Regions from separate parts of the Chitinimonas sp. BJYL2 genome, predicted to be linked through region 3. Evidence: predicted binding sites of a transcription regulator. Region 3 holds the regulator's gene; each other region holds the start of a gene.
What was found. Region 3 encodes sigma-54, which starts transcription at its own class of promoters, with help from an activator protein. Its sites were predicted from a motif close to CTGGCACGCTTCATGCTT; they were not measured.

Region 1: the regulator sigma-54 is predicted to act here: its motif matches at 1,946-1,963, upstream of glnL (nitrogen regulation protein NR(II)).
Region 2: the regulator sigma-54 is predicted to act here: its motif matches at 1,752-1,769, upstream of glnA (type I glutamate--ammonia ligase).
Region 4: the regulator sigma-54 is predicted to act here: its motif matches at 2,988-3,005, upstream of glnK (P-II family nitrogen regulator).

What each region holds. Positions count from the first base shown of each region.
Region 1 is NZ_JANZKW010000001.1:1,212,536-1,217,493, reverse strand. It holds gene ntrC (nitrogen regulation protein NR(I)) at 1-835, opposite strand, end outside; gene glnL (nitrogen regulation protein NR(II)) at 852-1,913, opposite strand; gene O9X62_RS05680 (DUF4124 domain-containing protein) at 2,102-2,566, opposite strand; gene O9X62_RS05675 (tRNA threonylcarbamoyladenosine dehydratase) at 2,618-3,394, opposite strand; gene O9X62_RS05670 (pseudouridine synthase) at 3,515-4,258, shown strand; gene plsB (glycerol-3-phosphate 1-O-acyltransferase PlsB) at 4,484-4,958, opposite strand, start outside.
Region 2 is NZ_JANZKW010000001.1:1,223,109-1,228,066, reverse strand. It holds gene O9X62_RS05730 (carbohydrate kinase family protein) at 1-184, shown strand, start outside; gene aroE (shikimate dehydrogenase) at 214-1,026, opposite strand; gene O9X62_RS05720 (rhodanese-like domain-containing protein) at 1,129-1,581, opposite strand; gene glnA (type I glutamate--ammonia ligase) at 1,883-3,292, shown strand; gene O9X62_RS05710 (substrate-binding domain-containing protein) at 3,669-4,688, shown strand; gene O9X62_RS05705 (hypothetical protein) at 4,796-4,958, shown strand, end outside.
Region 3 is NZ_JANZKW010000001.1:607,497-612,454, forward strand. It holds gene O9X62_RS02875 (SIS domain-containing protein) at 1-636, shown strand, start outside; gene kdsC (3-deoxy-manno-octulosonate-8-phosphatase KdsC) at 668-1,183, shown strand; gene lptC (LPS export ABC transporter periplasmic protein LptC) at 1,186-1,761, shown strand; gene lptA (lipopolysaccharide transport periplasmic protein LptA) at 1,742-2,275, shown strand; gene lptB (LPS export ABC transporter ATP-binding protein) at 2,272-2,994, shown strand; gene O9X62_RS02900 (RNA polymerase factor sigma-54) at 3,003-4,466, shown strand; gene hpf (ribosome hibernation-promoting factor, HPF/YfiA family) at 4,511-4,852, shown strand.
Region 4 is NZ_JANZKW010000001.1:1,095,045-1,100,002, forward strand. It holds gene O9X62_RS05105 (5-(carboxyamino)imidazole ribonucleotide synthase) at 1-341, opposite strand, end outside; gene purE (5-(carboxyamino)imidazole ribonucleotide mutase) at 345-833, opposite strand; gene O9X62_RS05115 (ammonium transporter) at 1,049-2,578, opposite strand; gene glnK (P-II family nitrogen regulator) at 2,601-2,939, opposite strand; gene O9X62_RS05125 (accessory factor UbiK family protein) at 3,180-3,455, shown strand; gene O9X62_RS05130 (EAL domain-containing protein) at 3,507-4,958, opposite strand, start outside.

The DNA.
Region 1 (4,958 bases), 610 kb from region 3:
CCTGATGGGTGGCCGCAATCACGCGCACATTGGCCTTGATCGGCGCATGGCCGCCCACTCGGTAGAAGAAGCCATCCGAGAGCACGCGCAGCAGGCGGGTTTGCAGCTCGGGCGGCATATCGCCGATTTCATCCAGAAACAGCGTGCCGCCCTCGGCCTGCTCGAAGCGACCGGTACGCTGCGCCTGGGCGCCGGTAAACGCGCCGCGTTCGTGGCCGAACAGCTCGCTCTCCAGCAGATCCTTGGGGATGGCGGCCGTGTTGATGGCCACGAACTGGCGACCTGCCCGCGGGCTATGGCGATGCAAGGCACGCGCCACCAGCTCCTTGCCCGAGCCGGATTCGCCGGTGATCAGGACGGTGGCAGCGCTCTGGCTCAGCCGGCCAATCGCGCGGAACACCTCCTGCATGGCCGGTGCCTGACCCAAGATCGCCGGGGCGTCTTCGGGCACCTCGTCCTCGACATCCTGCTTGAGGCTCTCGTCGAGCGCACGGCGGATCAGCTCGACTGCGTGGTCCACATCGAACGGCTTGGGCAAGTACTCGAACGCACCACCCTGGAATGCGGCCACCGCCGAATCCAGATCGGAGTGCGCGGTCATGATGATCACGGGCAAACGCGGATGGCGTTCCTTGATCTGGGCAAGCAGGTCCAGGCCCGATTCGCCGGGCATGCGGATATCGCTGACCACCACGGCCGGTGTTTCGCGCTGCAGGGCATCGAGCGTTTCGGCTACCGAGGCAAAGCTGCGGAAAGCGATGCCTTCGCGTCCCAGGGCTTTTTCGAACACCCAGCGGATGGAGCGGTCGTCGTCAATGATCCAGACGGGTTTCATGGGCAGGCGATCTGTTCTATTTGCCGCCATTGACCGGCGAGTAGCCGTTCAGTGGCAAGGTCAGGGTGAAGCAGGTGCGGCCCGGTTCGCTTGCGAACTCGATGGTGCCGCCATGCTGCTGGACAAAGGTGTGGGCCAGATGCAGGCCGATGCCGGTGCCGCCGGGGCGGGCCGAGACCAGCGGGTAGAAAATCGTTTCGCGGATGTGCTCGGGCACGCCGGGGCCGTTGTCGATGATGTCCAGCGTCAGCCCCAGCGGAAAGCGCTGACGATTGAGCGTGACCTGGCGCGCCACGCGCGTCTTGAACACCAGTTGGCCCACGCCATGCATGGCTTGCGCGGCATTGCGGGCGATATTGAGCACGGTCTGGATCAGCTGTTCCTTGTCGCCGTACAGGTCGGGCGCACTGGTGTCGTAATCGCGGCGCACGGCCATATTGGGGAACTCGGCCAGCACCACGCTGCGCACGCGCTCAAGGACTTCGTGGATGTTCAGCTCTCCGAGCTGCGGCAGGCGATGCGGCGTCAGCAGGCGGTCGAGCAGGCTTTGCAGGCGATCGGCCTCGCTGGTGATCACTTGCGTGTATTCGCACAGCGCCGGGTCGTCGAGCTCCTTGCGCAATAGCTGCGCCGCGCCGCGGATACCACCGAGCGGGTTCTTGATCTCGTGTGCCAGATTGCTGATCAGCTGGCGATTGGCCTGCTGCTGCTTGGCCAGCCGCTCTTCGTTGGCAATGCGGCGCTGCTGATCGGTACGGCGGAATTCCAGCACCGTGAGCGCCGCCGCTTCCACCTCGCGAACCGTGAAACCCACGTGGATGATGCTGCCCAGGCGCACGGCCAGCGCCACATCATGCTCGGTCACGCTGGCGTTCTGGCGCTCAGCGGCATCGAGCGCGGCATTGATCTCGCCGGGCTCGGCAAAGCAGGCCGACAGCGGCCGACCCACCGCATCCCGCGCGGGCAGCTCGAACAGGTTCTCGGCGGCAGGATTCAGATGGCGGACAACACGCGCCGCATCGAGCACGATGACGGCGGTTTCCAGCAGATCGAGTCCGGTAAAACTGGCAGGTGACATATCAAGGTAAAAATCAGGATCAGGACAGGCCTTAGCAAGGAGCAGGCCAGCAAAAGTTCGCGATTTTTACCCAGCAATAACAAAGACTTGAAAATGCCAGGACGGGTTCGCGCCGTTTCGGCGCAGTGCGGCACGCCGTTGATGCACCATCTTAGTGCATTAACCGGGCGCGTGCTGAGCATGCACGTTTATTGAACGCGGGACATTTCCTTGCGCAGCGCTTCGATGTTCTTTTCGTGCATGAGCACGTTCTCGCGCTGGCGGGGATCGGACGGATTGGCGGCGTACTTCTGCCGTGCGGCATCGAGCAGGCGCTGCTCGCCGTTCATTTCGTCCTGGAGGATTTGCAGCTTGGTCATATCGCGCTGGCGCTGGGTGGCGCTATCGACACGCGGGAAGTAGCCGGGTGTCGGCGTGGCACTGGCGCGGGGGGCGCCGCTGCTGGTACCCGAACGGGGGCGGGGCGCCGGAACAGACATGGGGGAAGGCCCCAGGTCCAGCTTATTGGCGCCCTTGATCGGGATATTCGAGTAAGTGACCCGGCCCTCTGCATCCACATGCTTGTAGATATCGGCATGCGCGGCAGGCAGCACCAGTATCAGCGCCGTGGCAGGCGCAGCAAAAGACGTGGGGATCAGGTGGCGAAACAGCATGTGCGATCAATCAGTTAAATCGGCGGTGCATAGTATGCCGGCATCATCGGTTCAGACCAACTGCTTCGCCAACTGGTTCAGTACACGCCCCGCCATCGCCATGCCGAAACTGGCGGTCACGGCCACGGCCGACCCATAACCGGCGCAGTTGAGGCCGCCGCCGGGGGCATCGGCCTCACAGCTTTGCGGCGGGCGAACAATGGGCTCGGTGGAGTAGATGGCTTCGATGCCGAACTTTTTACCTTCGCGCGCGTAGCCATGCTTTTTGCGCAATTCGGCGCGCACGCGGGCCAGCAATGCATCGCCGCTGGTCAGCGCCAGGTCGGCCAGCGCCACGCGGGTGGCATCGGTACGGCCACCGGCACCGCCGGAGACGATCAGTGGAACCTTGTGGCGGCGGCAGTGCGCAACCAGCGCGACCTTGACGCGCATCTGGTCCATGCAGTCGACTACGTAATCAAAGCGCCCAGGCGCAATCAGCGTGGGCAGGTTTTCTTCGGTGAGGAAGTCGTCAATCTCGGCCACCTGCGCACGCGGGTTGATGGCGAGGATGCGGTCGCGCATGGCACCCGTCTTGGCCTGGCCCAGCGTATCGGTGCGCGCATGCAACTGGCGGTTCACATTGGACGGCGCGATATGGTCCATATCGATCAGAGTGAGCTGGCCGATGGCACTGCGTGCCAGCGCCTCCACCGCCCAGCTGCCCACGCCGCCGATGCCGATCACGCAAACGCGCGCGGCTTGAAACCGCGCCAGGGCGGCATCGCCATAGAGTCGCGCCACGCCACCAAAGCGGCGTGCGTAGTCCAGATCATCACTTGCAGTCATGGGTGGATTTTACCGTGCTTGCGGGTGAACCCACGCTTAACTGTGGGTCGCCGCGCGTAACTTCATCTGGCAGCCGGGATGGCTGGCGTTAGAATGCCGTTTTGCACCGGAATCCTGACCATGAGCGACGTTCCAGAGTCCGTCCGTCTATCCAAACGCATGGCCGAACTTGGCCTGTGTTCGCGCCGCGAGGCGGATGAATACATTGAACAAGGCTGGGTAACGGTGGATGGCATCGTCGTCGACGTGCTCGGCAGCCGGGTGTTGCCGCATCAGAAGATCGTGCTCGACAAGCGCGCCGAAGCCGCGCAGACGCAGCGCGTGACCATCCTGATCAACAAGCCCATCGGTTATGTCAGCGGCCAGGCCGAGCAAGGCTTCAAGCCCGCCTCCTTGTTGGTGCGTCCCGAAAACCGCTATGTGGGTGACCGTTCGGGTATCGAGTTCACCCGCCGTCATCTCAACGGCCTGGCGCCCGCCGGCCGCCTCGATATCGACTCGACGGGCCTGCTGGTGCTGACGCAGGACGGCCGTGTAGCCAAGGCGCTGATTGGCGACGATAGCAAGATCGAGAAGGAGTATCTGGTGCGTGTGGAAGGCACACTCAGTGACGAGGGCCTGAAGCTGCTGAACCATGGCCTGAGTCTGGATGGCAAGGTACTGCGGCCCGCCAAGGTCAGCTGGCAGAACGAGGATCAGCTCCGTTTTGTGCTGCGTGAGGGCAAGAAACGGCAGATTCGCCGTATGTGCGAGCTGGTGGGCATCAAGGTGATCGGCCTCAAGCGCATCCGCATCGGCCGGGTACCTTTATCGGATCTGCCCATGGGGCAATGGCGCTTTCTGGGGCCGCACGAGAAGTTCTGATCGGGCCGGGCGCAGGGCGTCATGACGCCGAAGGCTGAATCTCACCGTGGGTATCAGCCCTCCTCCGTACAGCACGAGTCGCTACGCTCAGGGCGCCCTACGGCTTAGGTTCTGACATAGGGTGCAATCAGGCCCAAAGACACATTGCACCGTTACACCCACGGATGCTTGGTGCATTGCGCTGCGCTTAATGCACTCTACATCCCTACAGCCTGCGCTCCGGTCTTAGACCTTGCCTTTGGCCGCCAATCGCGTCAGCGCCTGCTCGACCGTACCGCGGTCCAGCCGCGTCAGATGCAGCACGCTCTGGCGTACATCCGGCGACAGCACATAACGCGACTCAGCCGCTGCGGCGCGCAAGGCGCCGTTGAAGACCAGCTTGCCGGCATCGTCCTCGCTGGCAAAGCCGGCCTGTTTGAGTGTGCCGATAAAGGTGCGGAAGATTGCGCGGTCGAAAAATTCCGGGGCGCTGAATTCGCGCAACAAGGAAATCCGCTGCGCCAGCAGGTGACAAAGGGCTTCAAGCTCGTCGGCACTGATCGCGCCGCTACCCTGCTGGGTCAGCATCGATAGCGAGATGAAGTAACGTACCAGCGCCGGGCGTACGGCTTGTGCCAGCAGCGTGAGCTGGATGTATTCGTCGCTGATATTGTTGGGCGCCAGATAGATGCCTTCGCGGCCGCTGCTCTGCGTGAGCCAG
Region 2 (4,958 bases), 620 kb from region 3:
CTATCGCGCCGGCCTGCTGTTCGGCATTGAAAAGGGGTGGGACTGGGAAAGCACAGGTCGCCTTGCCTCCCTGCTGGGAGCCCTCAAGATCGCCCATCGCGGCGGCCAGAACCATCACTTCGACCGCGACAGCCTCGCCACCGCCTATCGCACTGCATTTGGCTGCGAGCTGCCGGCGTATTGATCCGTAGACAAGCGCAGGGCTGATATGACTCAGCCCTGCAACTGCTCGCGTAGCAAAGCGAGTACCGGCGCGGTATCTGGCCGCACACCGCGCCACACAAAGAACGCCTCCGCGGCTTGCTCGACCAGCATGCCCAGGCCGTCGAGCCGCTGTGATGCCGCGGCCGCCTGCTTCAGGAAGGGCGTTTCTTCCTTGCCATACATCATGTCGTAAGCCAGCACGCCCTCATGCCAGAGCGTATCGGGCACCGGCAGCGGTTCGCCCGCCAGACTGGCCGATGTGGCATTGATGACGATATCGAACACCTGCCCGGCCAACGCGTCATAACGCGCCGCACTGATCGGCCCGATATCTGCAAAGTGTGCCGCCAGCGCATCGGCCTTATCCTGACTGCGGTTGGCGATCACCAGCGCGGTCGGCCGCTCGGCCAGCAGCGGGCCGATCACCCCTCGCGCCGCACCGCCTGCGCCCAGCAACAGAATGCGCTTGCCCGCCAGCACGGTATGGCGCCGCAGGTCGCGCACCAGCCCGGCGCCATCGGTGTTGTCACCCACCACGCCATCATCATCCAGCCACAGCGTATTCACCGCACCGGCCTGTTCGGCACGCTCGGTCAGCTGGTTGGCAAACTCATACGCCGCTTCCTTGAACGGCACGGTCACATTGCAGCCCGCACCCCCCATAGCCAGAAACATCGCCACCGTATCGACAAACCCATCAAGGGGCGCTTCGAGGGTGGTGTAGTCGATCTTTTCGCCGGTCTGGCGGGCAAAGGCAGCGTGAATGGCGGGCGACTTGCTGTGAGCCACGGGGTGGCCGACAACGGCGTAACGGTCAGTCATGAAGAGCGGGATCCATCATTCAAAGGAAAAAACAGACGCTGCTACGCCGCCAATCCAATCTGGCGACGTGCAAAGCGGAATACAGTGCAGCAACGGCGCAGATCAACCCTGCGACCAAGGCAAGCCACGCCCCTTCCAGCCGTTGCTCTGACCGCGTTGCCCAGCCTCGTTGCGATCACCCTCAAAGCCTTCGAGCACGTTGTAGCACTCGGCAAAGCCATGGTCGGCCGCCAGTACTGCGGCTTCGTGCGAGCGGCCGCCAGTGCGGCACAGGAACATCAGCACATCTTCGCTATCGACCTGATGGCGTAGCTGCTCCAGGAAATGGGGATTCACGCCCATGGTGGGCCAGGACTTCCACTCGATCTTGACCGCATCGGGCGGCGCGCCGACAAACTGCCACTCGGCCGCCGTGCGTACATCGATCAGCTTGGCATTGGGCAGGGTAGCGCGGAGGGTATGCGCCTCCTCTGGCGTCAGCGCGCCGGAGTACGCCAGCCCCAGTTGCTCGGCGCGCGCGCGCGCGCGCTGGAGGATTTCGTTGGTCAGGCTCATGGGCTAGGTCTCCGCAAACAACGTGTCATGTTCAGACTGGATTATGGCAAAGATCACGCCCGTCGGCGGGTTCGCACAATATCGGTGCGCGCACCATAATCAAGCACCATTTCGGTGCGAAAATGCCTTGGCCATGCCCATAGATGGCGCATGAATGCAGTGGATAGCGAGTGGCATGGTTTCTGCTTTTTGTTGGCCCGACTCTGTTCCGGCTGGCGACTAGCCACCCGGACAAGCTTACAATCCCAGCCCGCTGGTGTACCCCACGCCGGCACTTCATCATCTTCAGGAGTTATGCAAAATGGCGGTCGCCGACGTACTCAAGCTCATCCAAGAAAACGATATCCGCTTTGTCGACCTGCGTTTCACCGACACCATCGGCAAGGAACAGCACGTGACCGTGCCTTCGCACGTGGTCGATGAGGAATGGTTCGAACGCGGCCACGCCTTTGATGGCTCCTCGATCACCGGCTGGAAGGGTATCCAGGCTTCCGACATGTTGCTGATGCCGGATCCGTCCACCGCCAATATCGACCCGTTCTTTGACGAGCCGACCGTGTTCCTGACCTGTGACGTGATCGAACCCGACACGGGTAAGGGCTACGACCGCGACCCCCGCTCCATCGCCAAGCGCGCTGAAGCCTATCTGAAGGCATCGGGCCTGGGCGACACCGCCTACTTCGGTCCGGAACCCGAATTCTTCATCTTCGACGGCGTGCAGTGGAACGTCGACATGACCGGCTGCTTCCTGAAGATCACCTCGGACGAGGGTGCCTGGGCCAGCAACGACGCCACCGATGGCGGCAACCACGGCCACCGTCCGCGCGTGAAGGGCGGCTACTTCCCGGTTCCCCCGGTCGATAGCCACCAAGACATCCGCGCCGCCATGGTCATCGCCCTGGAAGAACTCGGCGTGCCCGTCGAAGTGTTCCACCACGAAGTCGCCAACGCCGGCCAGAACGAAATCGGCACCAAGTTCAGCACGCTGGTTCAGCGCGCCGACTGGACCCAGATCCTCAAGTACGTGGTGCACAACGTAGCCCACCAGTACGGCAAGACCGCCACCTTCATGCCCAAGCCCATCGTTGGCGACAACGGCTCCGGCATGCACGTGCACCAGTCGGTCTGGAAGGATGGCAAGAACCTGTTTGCCGGTACCGGTTACGCCGGCCTGAGCGAGTTCGCCCTGTACTACATCGGCGGCATCATCAAGCACGCCAAGGCACTGAACGCCATCACCAACCCGGGCACCAACTCGTACAAGCGCCTCGTGCCGCACTACGAAGCCCCGGTGAAGCTGGCTTACTCGGCCCGCAACCGTTCGGCCTCGATCCGTATTCCGCACGTGGCATCCGACAAGGGCCGCCGTATCGAAGCCCGCTTCCCGGATCCATTGGCCAACCCGTACCTGGCATTCTCGGCCCTGCTGATGGCCGGCCTGGATGGCGTGCAGAACAAGATCCACCCCGGCGATCCGGCCGACAAGAACCTGTACGACCTGCCGCCGGAAGAAGACAAGCTGATCCCGACCGTGTGCGCCTCGCTCGACGAAGCGCTGGACGCACTCGACAAGGATCGCGAGTTCCTGGTTCGCGGTGGCGTGTTCACCAACGAGTGGATTGATTCCTACATCGAACTGAAGATGAACGATGTGAACAAGATCCGCATGACGACCCACCCGGTCGAGTTCGACATGTACTACTCGCTGTAATTTCCGGCTCGCCTGGCGAGCAGGATATGCAGCCCGAAACCCGCAACAATCTTGCTGTTGCGGGTTTTTTCTTGGCTCGTACGCGGCAGGGCGGACCGCTGCGCGATGGCAGCGACGCAACGTAGTTTACTTACCAAAGCGTTTTGGTTACTATCCAAACCGCTTTGGGTATGATGGCACGTCAACGCAACTCACCCACGGCAAGGCAACGATGCAAGGCATCGAGAGATCTCGGGTCGCAACCCTTAGCGTTGCACCTATCGTTCACTCCTCTCTGGCGCGGTATGCTAGCCCCTCAGCAAGGCTGGCCCGCGCCAATTTTTTTGCCTTGGCCGCCTGGAACCTGCCCCAATTCCTCCGTAAGACTTGAGCCACGATGGATCTCAAAGCACTGGCTGCCAGCCTCAACCTCTCCATGACTACCGTCAGCCGGGCGCTGAACGGGTATTCCGACGTCAGCGAAAAAACCCGCCAGCGCGTAGCCGAGGCAGCCAAGGAGCTTGGCTACCAACCCAACCCGATTGCCCGCAGCCTGGCGCTGGGACGCGCCAACGCCATCGGCATTGTTCACCCGCTGGAAGACGGCGACGTGGCCGACCCGCGTTTTCTGGATGTGGTGGCGGGGCTGACCGAGGGGCTGGCGCCCAAGCAGATGGACTTGCTGATTGCCTCGGCTACCCACAAGGGCGAGCTCGATACCTATGAGCGCCTCGTGCATGGTAAGCGGGTGGATGGCTTTATCGTGGCGCGCACCAAGCGGCAGGATGAGCGCATCGAATACCTGCTTGATGAAGGCGTGCCTTTTCTGGCCTACGGCCGTAGCGACGATTGCGCGCGCTACCCTTGGTTCGACTTTGATAACGAAGCCGGCGCGCGTCTGGCCGTGGAGCGACTGGTGAGCCTGGGCCACAAGCGCATCGGCTACCTCTATGCCGCCCAGCACTACAACTTTGCCTACCAGCGCCGCATGGGTTTTCTGCATGGGCTGGAGCAGGCCGGCATCACCCCGAACGAGCACTGGCTGCGTCCGGCCGGCCTGTCGCGCAATAGCGGCTACGCCACGATGCTGGCGATGCTCGACGAAGCCGATCGCCCCACAGCGCTGATCGTGGACAACAACCTGGCCGGCGAAGGCGCTGTAAGGGCCTTGCTGGACCGCGGCGTGAGCCTCGGACGTGAGCTGTCCATCATCATTTACGACGGCAGCCCGCCCGACACCCTGCTTGCCGGGGTGAACATCACCTCGGTCATCCAGCCTACACAGCAGAATGCCGGCCAGCACATGGCCCGACTGATCCGCATGGTGATGGAAGGCAACCATCCGCTCGAAGATTTGCAAATGCTCAGCCAGCCCGCCCTGCAGATCGGCGAGTCTGACGGGCCGTGCATGGACTGACACGACTCGGGCACTTTTTACGCGTGGCCGTATCAGAAGGGTAAGCGCCGGCACAGCCTGTGGGCATGTCCGGCCATTTGCAACCTCATCAGACAGGGAGGCATCTCATGATCGCAAACCCACCCATTCGTGCACTGCTGTACGCCAGCCTGCTGGGTATCGCGGCTATCTCCGCTCACGCAGCCGACGCCAACCAGCAGCCCACCTTGCTGGAAGGCTGGGAAAAACAGACCCATCCACTTTTCCACGATGGTCCCGGCATCAGCCCAG
Region 3 (4,958 bases):
GCCATCAAGCGCCGCGGAGCGCGGATTGTCGGTATAAGCGGCAATCCTGATTCCGCACTGGGTCAGGCATCTGACGTGCATCTCAATGCGCGCGTCGCCAAAGAAGCCTGCCCGCTGAACCTTGCTCCTACCGCCAGCACCACCGCCACTCTGGCTCTCGGCGATGCGCTGGCCGTCTGCCTGCTTGAGGCACGCGGTTTCAGCCGGGACGATTTCGCGCTCTCGCACCCTGGCGGCAGCCTGGGTCGCAAGCTGCTCGTCCACGTGCGCGATGTCATGCATGCCGACGAAGCACTGCCGGTCGTCTCCGCCGGTGCCAGCGTAAGGGACGCCCTGTTCGAGATCACCAGCAAGGGCCTGGGTCTGACGGCCGTCACCAGCCCCGATGGCGACTTGCTTGGGGTCTTTACCGATGGCGACCTGCGCCGTGCCATGGACCGCGATATCGATCTCAAGACCGCGACCATGCACGATGTGATGACGCGTAACCCCAAGACCATCGAGGCCGGCAAACTCGCGGTGGAAGCCGTGCAGCTGATGGAATCATCCAAGGTCTATGTGCTGCTGGTACTGGAGCACGGCCGCCTGGCCGGTGCCATCCGCATGCATGATCTACTCAAGGCCGGCGTAGTCTGAGCCGCCCCAACGCCTTACCCAGGAATACGACGTGCAAGAACGAGCCCAATCCGTCCGACTGATGATCTTTGATGTGGATGGCGTCATGACCGACGGCAGCCTCTACTACACCGATGCCGGCGAAGAACTCAAAGCGTTCAACTCGCTCGACGGCCACGGCCTCAAGATGCTGCAACAGTCCGGCGTGCAGCTGGCCATCATCACCGGGCGCAACTCGCGACTGGTCGAGCATCGTGCCCGCAATCTGGGCATCAACCACCTGATCCAAGGTGCGCACGACAAGCGCGCCTCGTTCGAGAAGCTGCTGGCTGATCTCGGCTTCCGGCCCGAGGACTGCGGCTATATGGGTGACGATGTGATCGATCTGCCGGTCATGCGCCGCGTCCACTTTGCCGTAGCCGTGCCGGACTCCCCCGTCATCGTCCGTCAGCATGCGCATTACGTTACCGGTGCACGCGGTGGCCACGGCGCCGTGCGGGAAGTCTGCGACATGATCATGCAGGCTCAGGGGACACTCGACGCCCAGCTTGCGCCCTATCTGCAATAACCATGCTGCCAGACCGCGCCGCCAGAGCCCTGCCGCTGATCCTCCTTGCCCTGCTGGCCGGGCTGGCGCTGTTGCTCGACCGCGCCACCTACCTGCCCGATATTGCCAACGGGCTGCGGGACAAGGCACCCGATCTGCGGATCAAGGACTTCCGCGCAACCGCTTATGGCATGGATGGCAAGCCGCTTTATGTGCTGACTGCCGAGCAGATGCAGCATTACCCCCACGACGATCACTCGGAGCTGAGTCAGGCTCACCTGATCCGCACGCTGCCTGGCGAGCCGGATCTTCAGGTACATGCCGATAAGGCCCGGATGGCGAGCGGGGCGCAGCAAGTTCATTTTGAGCAGAACGTCCGCATGCTGCGTGATGCCGCACCGGACCTGCCCGCCATGCAGCTAAGCACCAGCCGGCTCACGCTGGATACCCAGCGGGGTAGTGCGCAATCGGACGCACCTACACAGTTGCTCCACGGTGGCGACCGCCTCAACACCACCGGCTTTGACTACGACCACCGCCAGGCACGCCTTGCCCTGCGCGCAAAAGTGAAGATCCGCTATGCCCCTCCTCAGCGCTAAACGCCTGCTCAGCACGCTGTTGCTTGTTCTGCCCGCAATGGCTGCGGCTGAGCTGGCCGACGGCTACAAACCCATCGAAGTCGACGCCGGCCGCGCCACCCAGGACCAGAAATCCGGCCAGGCTGTGCTCGAAGGCGGCGTGAAGATCACCCAAGGCACGCTGACCTTGGAAGCGGATCGCGCCGTAATGCAGGAGACCGCCGGGGGAGACCATACGGTTCAGGCCACCGGCAAGCCCGTCAAGTTCAAGCAACGACTCGAAAGCAAGCTCGCCTGGCTGGACGCGCATGCCGACAAGCTGGACTACGACAGCAAGACCGGCGAGGTCAAGCTGATGGGGAATGCCTGGCTCAAGCGGGGTGAGGACGAGATCAGCGGCAACCGCATTACCTACAACTCGGTCACGGAGAAGTACGCCGCCGAGGGTAGCCCGCCCGATGCCAGCAGTGATGGTCGCGTACGCATGGTGATCCAGTCCAAGAAGAAACCCGCAGAAGGCCAGCCCAAGCCATGAGCCGCCTGTCTGCCCAGCATCTGCAAAAACGCTACAAGGCACGCACCGTGGTTCGCGATGTATCCCTGCATATTGATGCGGGGGAAGTCGTGGGCCTGTTGGGCCCTAATGGCGCCGGCAAAACCACCAGCTTTTACATGATTGTGGGCATGGTCGCCCTCAACGGCGGCAAGATATTCCTCGACGATGCCGAGATCACCCACCTGGCCATGCATGAACGCGCGGGCCTGGGTCTGGGTTATCTGCCACAGGAAGCCTCGATTTTCCGGCGCATGACAGTGGCCGAGAACATCCGCGCCATCCTGGAACTGCACGAAACCGGCAACGACGCCATCGAGCGCCGTCTCGAAGAGCTGATGCGTGAACTCAATATTGCCCATCTGCGCGACAGCTCGGCGCTGTCGCTCTCCGGTGGCGAGCGTCGTCGCTGCGAGATCGCGCGTGCGCTGGCCGCCAACCCGCGCTTCATCTTGCTGGACGAGCCCTTTGCCGGTGTGGACCCGATTGCAGTGATGGATATCCAGAAGATCATCCGCTTCCTCAAGGAGCGCGGCATCGGCGTCCTGATCACCGATCATAATGTGCGCGAAACGCTGGGTATCTGTGATCGTGCCTACATCATCAACGAGGGCAGCGTGCTGGCCTCGGGTACGGCCGAGGAGATTGTCTATAACGACAATGTCCGCCGCGTGTACCTGGGCGAACACTTCCGGATGTAGCCCCAGGCATGAAACAGTCCCTCCAGCTCAAACTCTCCCAGTCGCTCACGCTGACGCCGCAGCTGCAGCAGTCGATCAAGCTGCTGCAACTCTCGACCCTGGATCTGAACCAGGAGATCGAGCGCTTCCTGCAAGACAACCCCATGCTGGAGCGCGAGGACGATGACGAGCCGGAAGTGCATCCGGTCAAAGCCGATGGCTCGCCGGCCGACATGCAGGAGCGTCCGGTTGATACCGAAGCCCCTGCACCCAGTGAAATCGCCGAGCCCGATTACGATGCCGAAGATGCGCTGGGTGACAGCTACTGGAACGAAGCCGGCAGCGGTCGCCAGAACAATGATGGTGACGATGAGTACGATGCCCAGGCCAATGTAGCCCAGGTCGCCACCTTGCGTGAGCACCTGCTGGAACAACTGGGCCTGCTGCCACTGAATCCGCGGGATAAGGCACTGGCCACCTTGGTCATCGATGTGCTCGATGAAAACGGCTATCTCGGTTCCTCGCTGGAAGAAATCTTCGAAATGATCCCGCTGGCGATCCGCGAGGGGCTGGAGATCGAGCCCGAGGAACTGCAGATCGGCCTGCAGCTCGTTCGTCAGCTGGAACCTTGTGGCGTGGGTGCGGTCGATCTTAAGGATTGCCTGATGATCCAGCTGGATCAACAGTATTCGGCCGACCCGCTATACAAGCTGGCCCGTACGCTCGTCGCCGGACACCTCGATTTATTGGCGAACAAGGACTACAGTAAACTTAAGAAAACGCTGAAATGCGACGACACGTTGCTGAGGCAAGCGCAGGTACTGATCCAGCGCCTGAATCCTCGCCCCGGCGCCGCTTTCGGTGAGACCGACACACGTTATGTGGTGGCGGATGTAGTGGTAAAGAAGCTTCGTTCAGGCTGGACTGTCCAGCTCAACGAAGCAGCGATGCCCAAGCTCAAGGTGAACCAGTTGTACGCCAACATCCTGCGACAACACCGTGAAAATGGTACTGGCCTCTCCGGGCAGTTGCAGGAGGCCAAGTGGCTGATCAAGAACGTGCAACAGCGTTTCGACACTATCCTGCGCGTCGGCCAGGCCATCGTCGAAAAGCAGCAGCGCTTCTTCGAGCACGGCGAAGTCGCCATGCGGCCGCTGGTATTGCGCGATATCGCCGAAGAGCTGGATCTGCACGAATCCACCATCTCTCGCGTCACCACGCAGAAGTACATGCTGACACCGCGGGGTATCTATGAATTCAAGTACTTCTTCGGCAGCCATGTGGATACCGACTCCGGCGGTGAATGCTCCGCCATCGCGATCAAGGCGCTGATCAAGCAGTTGTTGCAGAACGAGGACCCGAAAAAACCCTTGAGTGACAGCACGATTGCCGAGGTACTCGGCAAACAGGGCATCAATGTCGCCCGCCGCACAGTCGCCAAATACCGTGAAGCCATGCAGATCCCTCCCGTGAACCAACGAAAGTCCCTGTAGCCGCCATGCATTGCCGGCGGCATCCTTAACGCAAGGAGAGTCGTATGAATCTGACCATCAGTGGGCATCACCTTGAGGTTACCCCAGCCATCCGCGAGTATGTGCAGAGCAAGCTGGACCGCGTAACCCGGCACTTCGACCACGTGATCGACATGGGCGTGACGCTCAGCGTCGACAAGCTGCAACAGAAGATCGAAGTGAACGTCCACTTGCGCGGCAAGGATATCCATGTAGAAGCGACCGACGAAGACATGTATGCCGCCATCGACTTCGTGGCCGACAAACTCGATCGACAGGTGCTCAAGCACAAGGAAAAACGTTACGGCGATCGCCACAGCGATGCCATCAAGTATCAGCCCCCCCAGGACAACCAGGCTTCCGCATAAAGCCCTAGCTGGATAATGCGATACGAGAGGGACGGGAACGGTAAAGGGACGCCGTTCCCGTTTTCCATTTCACGCCCCGAAAAATCACCGTCCTTGCGCACCCTCA
Region 4 (4,958 bases), 490 kb from region 3:
ATGCGGTCCTGGGCGATGGCGACGCAATCGCCGGAGGGGCTCACCGGCACATGCTGGGCGAGCCAGCGCATCGAGTCGGCGTTCACGTTCTCGAACTCGGTGGTGATGGCGGCGCAGGTTTCGGCCAGCTCCTTGAGCGCGGCGTGGTCGTTGAACGCAGCACACAGATGCACATCGGCAAAATCGGCAGCCGGCGCGCTGGCATCAGGATCGAGCACGGTGACGCGGTAGCCCATGGTCTTGGCGGCCACGGTGAACATGCGGCCGAGTTGGCCGCCGCCGAGTATGCCGAGCATGGCCGGCGGCAGGATGGGGCGTACCAGGGGATAACGCTGCGTCATGACCTACTCTACTTCCGGCAGTTCCATCGCGAGTACCGTGTTCTTCTGGTCTTCGCGGAACTGATTGAGGCGCGCACGCAGTTCAGGGATTTCGTTGGCCAGCAGGGCCACGGCGAACAGGCCGGCATTGGCGGCACCGGCTTCGCCGATGGCGAAGGTGGCCACCGGAATGCCCTTGGGCATCTGCACGATGGACAGCAGCGAGTCTTCGCCGCGCAGGTACTTGCTGGGCACGGGGACGCCGAGCACCGGAATGGTGGTCTTGGCGGCCAGCATGCCGGGCAGGTGGGCTGCGCCGCCAGCGCCGGCGATGATGGCCTTCAGGCCACGCGCTTCGGCGGTCTCGGCGTACTCGAACAGCAAGTCCGGCGTACGGTGTGCGGAGACGACGCGGGCCTCGAAGGCCACGCCGAAGGCTTTGAGCTGACGCGCAGCATGCTGCATGACTTCCCAGTCAGAGTTGCTGCCCATCACCAGGCCGACCTGAATCATCGGGTAATCCCCTGTTTCAAAAGGCGGATTCTACCGAAAATCGGCTTTGCGCCATATGCCGATGATGCGACGGGGATTTGTAGCTGTCGCAGGGTACTTACAGACCGGCTGCCGTTGCGGCGCACCAATGAAAATGGCCTGTCAGGTGACAGGCCATTCTCTTTGTCCGGCGACTGGCGGAGGGCACCGCCAGACCGGGTTAAAGCTGCAGCTGCTTACAGGTTGTAAGCCTTCTCACCGTGGCTGGTGACGTCGAGGCCTTCGCGCTCTTCGTCTTCCGGCACGCGCAGACCGATCACCAGATCAATCAGCTTGTAAGCCACGACCGAGACCACACCCGACACCACCAGCGTGACCAGCACGCCCTGGGTCTGGATCCAGACCTGCGAGGCGATCGAGTAGTTCGGGGCGACGGCGTTGGCGACGTAGTCCCACACACCGGTACCGCCGAGGGCCGGATCGGCAAACACGCCGGTCAGGATGGCGCCGAGGATACCGCCCACGCCGTGCACGCCGAATACATCCAGTGCATCGTCAGCACCCAGCAGGCGCTTGAGGCCATGCACGCCCCACAGGCAGACCACACCAGCCAGCGCGCCGATGACCATGGCACCACCGACACCGACAAAACCGCAAGCCGGAGTAATGGCAACCAGGCCGGCTACCGCGCCTGAGGCAGCGCCCAGCATGGAGGGCTTGCCCTTCCAGATCCACTCGACGGCGGTCCAGGCACAGGCGGCCAGTGCGGTGGCAACCCAAGTGTTGATGAAGGCCAGTGCGCCAATGCCGTTGGCTTCGAGAGCCGAACCGGCGTTGAAACCAAACCAGCCGAACCACAGCAGCGAAGCACCGATCATGGTCATGGTCAGGCTGTGCGGGGTCATGGCTTCCTTGCCCAGACCGACGCGCTTGCCGACGAAGTAGGCACCGACCAGGCCGGCCACGGCTGCGTTGATGTGCACCACGGTGCCACCAGCGAAGTCCAGCGCGCCCTTGGCGAACAGCCAGCCAGCAGCAGCGGTAGCGGCTTCGGCAGCCTTGGCATCGATATAGGCATCAGGGCCGGACCAGTACCAGACCATGTGTGCCATGGGCAGGTAGCTGAAGCTGAACCAGATCACCACGAAGGCAAGCACGGCCGAGAACTTCACGCGTTCTGCAAAGGCACCGACGATCAGGCCGCAGGTAATGGCGGCGAACGCGCCCTGGAACACCACGTAGATCAGTTCGGAAATATAGATACCCTTGGACCAGGTAGCGGCCAGGGAATCCGGCGTTACGCCTTTGAGGAACAGCTTGCTGAAGCCGCCCACGGCGCTGTTGAGGCTGCCACCATCGGTGAAGGCCACGCTGTAGCCGTAAACAACCCACAGCACGGAAATCAGCGAGAACACGACAAACACCTGCATCAGCACGCTGAGCATGTTCTTGGCGCGCACCAGGCCGCCGTAGAACAGGGCCAGACCAGGGATCGACATCAGGATGACGAAAGCGGTGGCCACAAAGATCCAGCCGTTATCGGCCTTGCTCAATGTGGGGGCCGGTGCGGCAACTGCCGGGGCAGCCTCGGGTGCGGCGGCTGCCACAGGGGCGGATTCGGCAGGTGCTGCTGCCGGGGCCGCTGCGGACTCGGGCGTGGCCGCAGCCGCTTCGGCGACGGGTGCGGCGGCAGGCGCTTCTTCTGCCCATGCACTGCCGAAACTCATGGCGCTGGCCAGTGCCAGCGCGGTCAGTAGTTTCTTCATTTGGCTCATCTCCCTCGTAGGCTTAGAGCGCGTCAGCGCCGGTTTCACCGGTGCGGATGCGGATGACTTGTTCGAGCTCGAAGACGAAGATCTTGCCGTCACCGATCTTGCCGGTATTGGCGGACTTTTCGATGGCCTCGATGACCTGATCGAGCAGGTCGTCCTTCACGGCGATTTCGAGTTTGACCTTGGGCAGGAAATCGACCACATACTCCGCGCCGCGATACAGCTCGGTGTGGCCCTTTTGACGGCCGAAACCCTTGACCTCGGTCACGGTGACACCTTGCACGCCTATGGCGGAAAGTGCCTCGCGGACCTCGTCAAGCTTGAACGGCTTGATGATGGCGCTAACGAACTTCATCTTCGCTCCTTGAATGGATACCCGGAAAAATGCTTCGGTAGGAAGCGTTAGCATGGGTCGTGCCAAGGAAATATATCCTTAATTATCAATAAGATGCTTCGCCTTCCCCGGCGATGCGCCGCAATATTGCACCGCATTGGTGCGCCCGGGCGCTGCCCTGCCTGCCCTTGGTGCGCGCGCATGATCACGGTGCGATTTGCTATCCTTGTGTCATCCCCTTTGTGAAGCAGGAGCGTCCCCATGCTGGCTCAACGTCTGTTCGATGAAGTAAGTGGCAAGCTAGCTGAAGTGATGGCGGCGGGACCTGGGCGCGATATCGAGAAGAATGCGCGTGCGGTACTCTCGGCGGCATTCGCTAAACTGGATCTGGTGACGCGGGAAGAGTTCGAGGTCCAGCAGGCCGTATTGGCGCGTACCCGTGAAGCGCTGGCAGCACTGGAAGCCCGTGTGCAGGCGCTGGAGGCCCGTCGCGGTGATGCCGCGCCGGCCCAAGACAATCCACAGGACGATTTCTAGGCGATCAGTGGCGTCGCCACGGTGGGCCCGTGGCGCGCACGGAGACCAGTGTCAGGCAGGGGTGGTCTGGAAATCAGCGACCCACTCGGCCAGATCGGCAGCCGGCATGGGCCGCGCAAAGTAGTAGCCTTGCGCCACATCGCAACCCTCGCCATCGAGGAAGTTGAGCTGCTCCAGGGTTTCGACTCCCTCGGCTACCACGGTCATGCGCATGCTCTGGCCAATGCGGACGACGGCACTGGCCAGCGCGCGGTCGCCTTCATCCTCGCCCAGATCGCGGACAAAGCTCTGATCCAGCTTCAGCTCACTGACCGGAAAGCGTTTCAGATAGCCCAGGCTCGAATAGCCTGTCCCGAAGTCGTCCACCGCCAGGGCAACACCCATCTCGTCCAGTTGTGACAAGGCGTTGAGCGTCTTGTCATCGCGCATCATCATCAGGCTTTCGGTGATTTCCAGTGTCAGCCGGCTGGCGGGCAGGCCATGCCGTTTGAGGCACTCGGCCACCAGCGCCGGCACATCGTCATGGCGGAACTGGCGGGGCGAGAGGTTGACCGAAATCCGCGGGATCGCCAGTCCTTCGGCATCCCACTGTGCGAGCTGGCGGCAGGCTTCGTTGAGCACCCAGATACCGATCTCATCAATCAGCCCGCTTTCCTCGGCGATCGGAATGAACCGTGCTGGCGAGACCATGCCCCAGTTAGGGTGCTGCCAGCGGATCAAGGCTTCGAGACCGTGCAGATGTTGCGTGGCGATGCCGACCTGAGGCTGATAGAACAGGCGCAGTTCACGGTTCAGCATGGCCTGGCGCAGGGCGGCTTCCATTTCCAGTCGCGCCGCCGCGTCGTCGTTCATATCGTGGCTGTAGAAGCAGAAGGCGTTGCGACCCAGTTCCTTGGCGCGGTACATGGCGGTATCGGCATGCTTGAGCAGGGTGTCGTAATCTTGCCCGTCCTCGGGGAACAGGGCGATGCCGATACTGGCTGAGCCGTTCAGGGTCAGCCCGTCCATATCGATGCGTTCGGCCACGGCGGCGATCACCTTGCTGGCCACGGCGGCGGCGCCTTCGGCACCGCACTCGGGCAGCAGCATCAGGAATTCGTCACCGCCGAGACGGCAAACGGTGTCGGAGTCACGCAGCACGGTCTCGAAACGCTTGGCCACGGTCTGCAGCAAACGGTCGCCCACCGCGTGGCCGAGGGAATCGTTGATGGTCTTGAAGCGATCCAGGTCCACGAACATCAGCGCCAGCGGCCAGCCATTGCGCTGAGCCTGTGCCAGCGACAGCTCGACCCGGTCGGCCAGCAGTGAGCGGTTAGGCAGGCCGGTGAGCGCATCGTAGAAGGCCAGCGCATGGACGCGGTCTTCTGCCTCGCGGTGCTCGATGGCGATGCCTGCAAGATGCGTGCACGCTTCAACGATACGGCGCTGGAACGCATCAGGCCCGCGTGCTGTCCGGTAATACAGGGCAAAGGTACCGACAACGCGGCCATCGCGGGCGCGGAT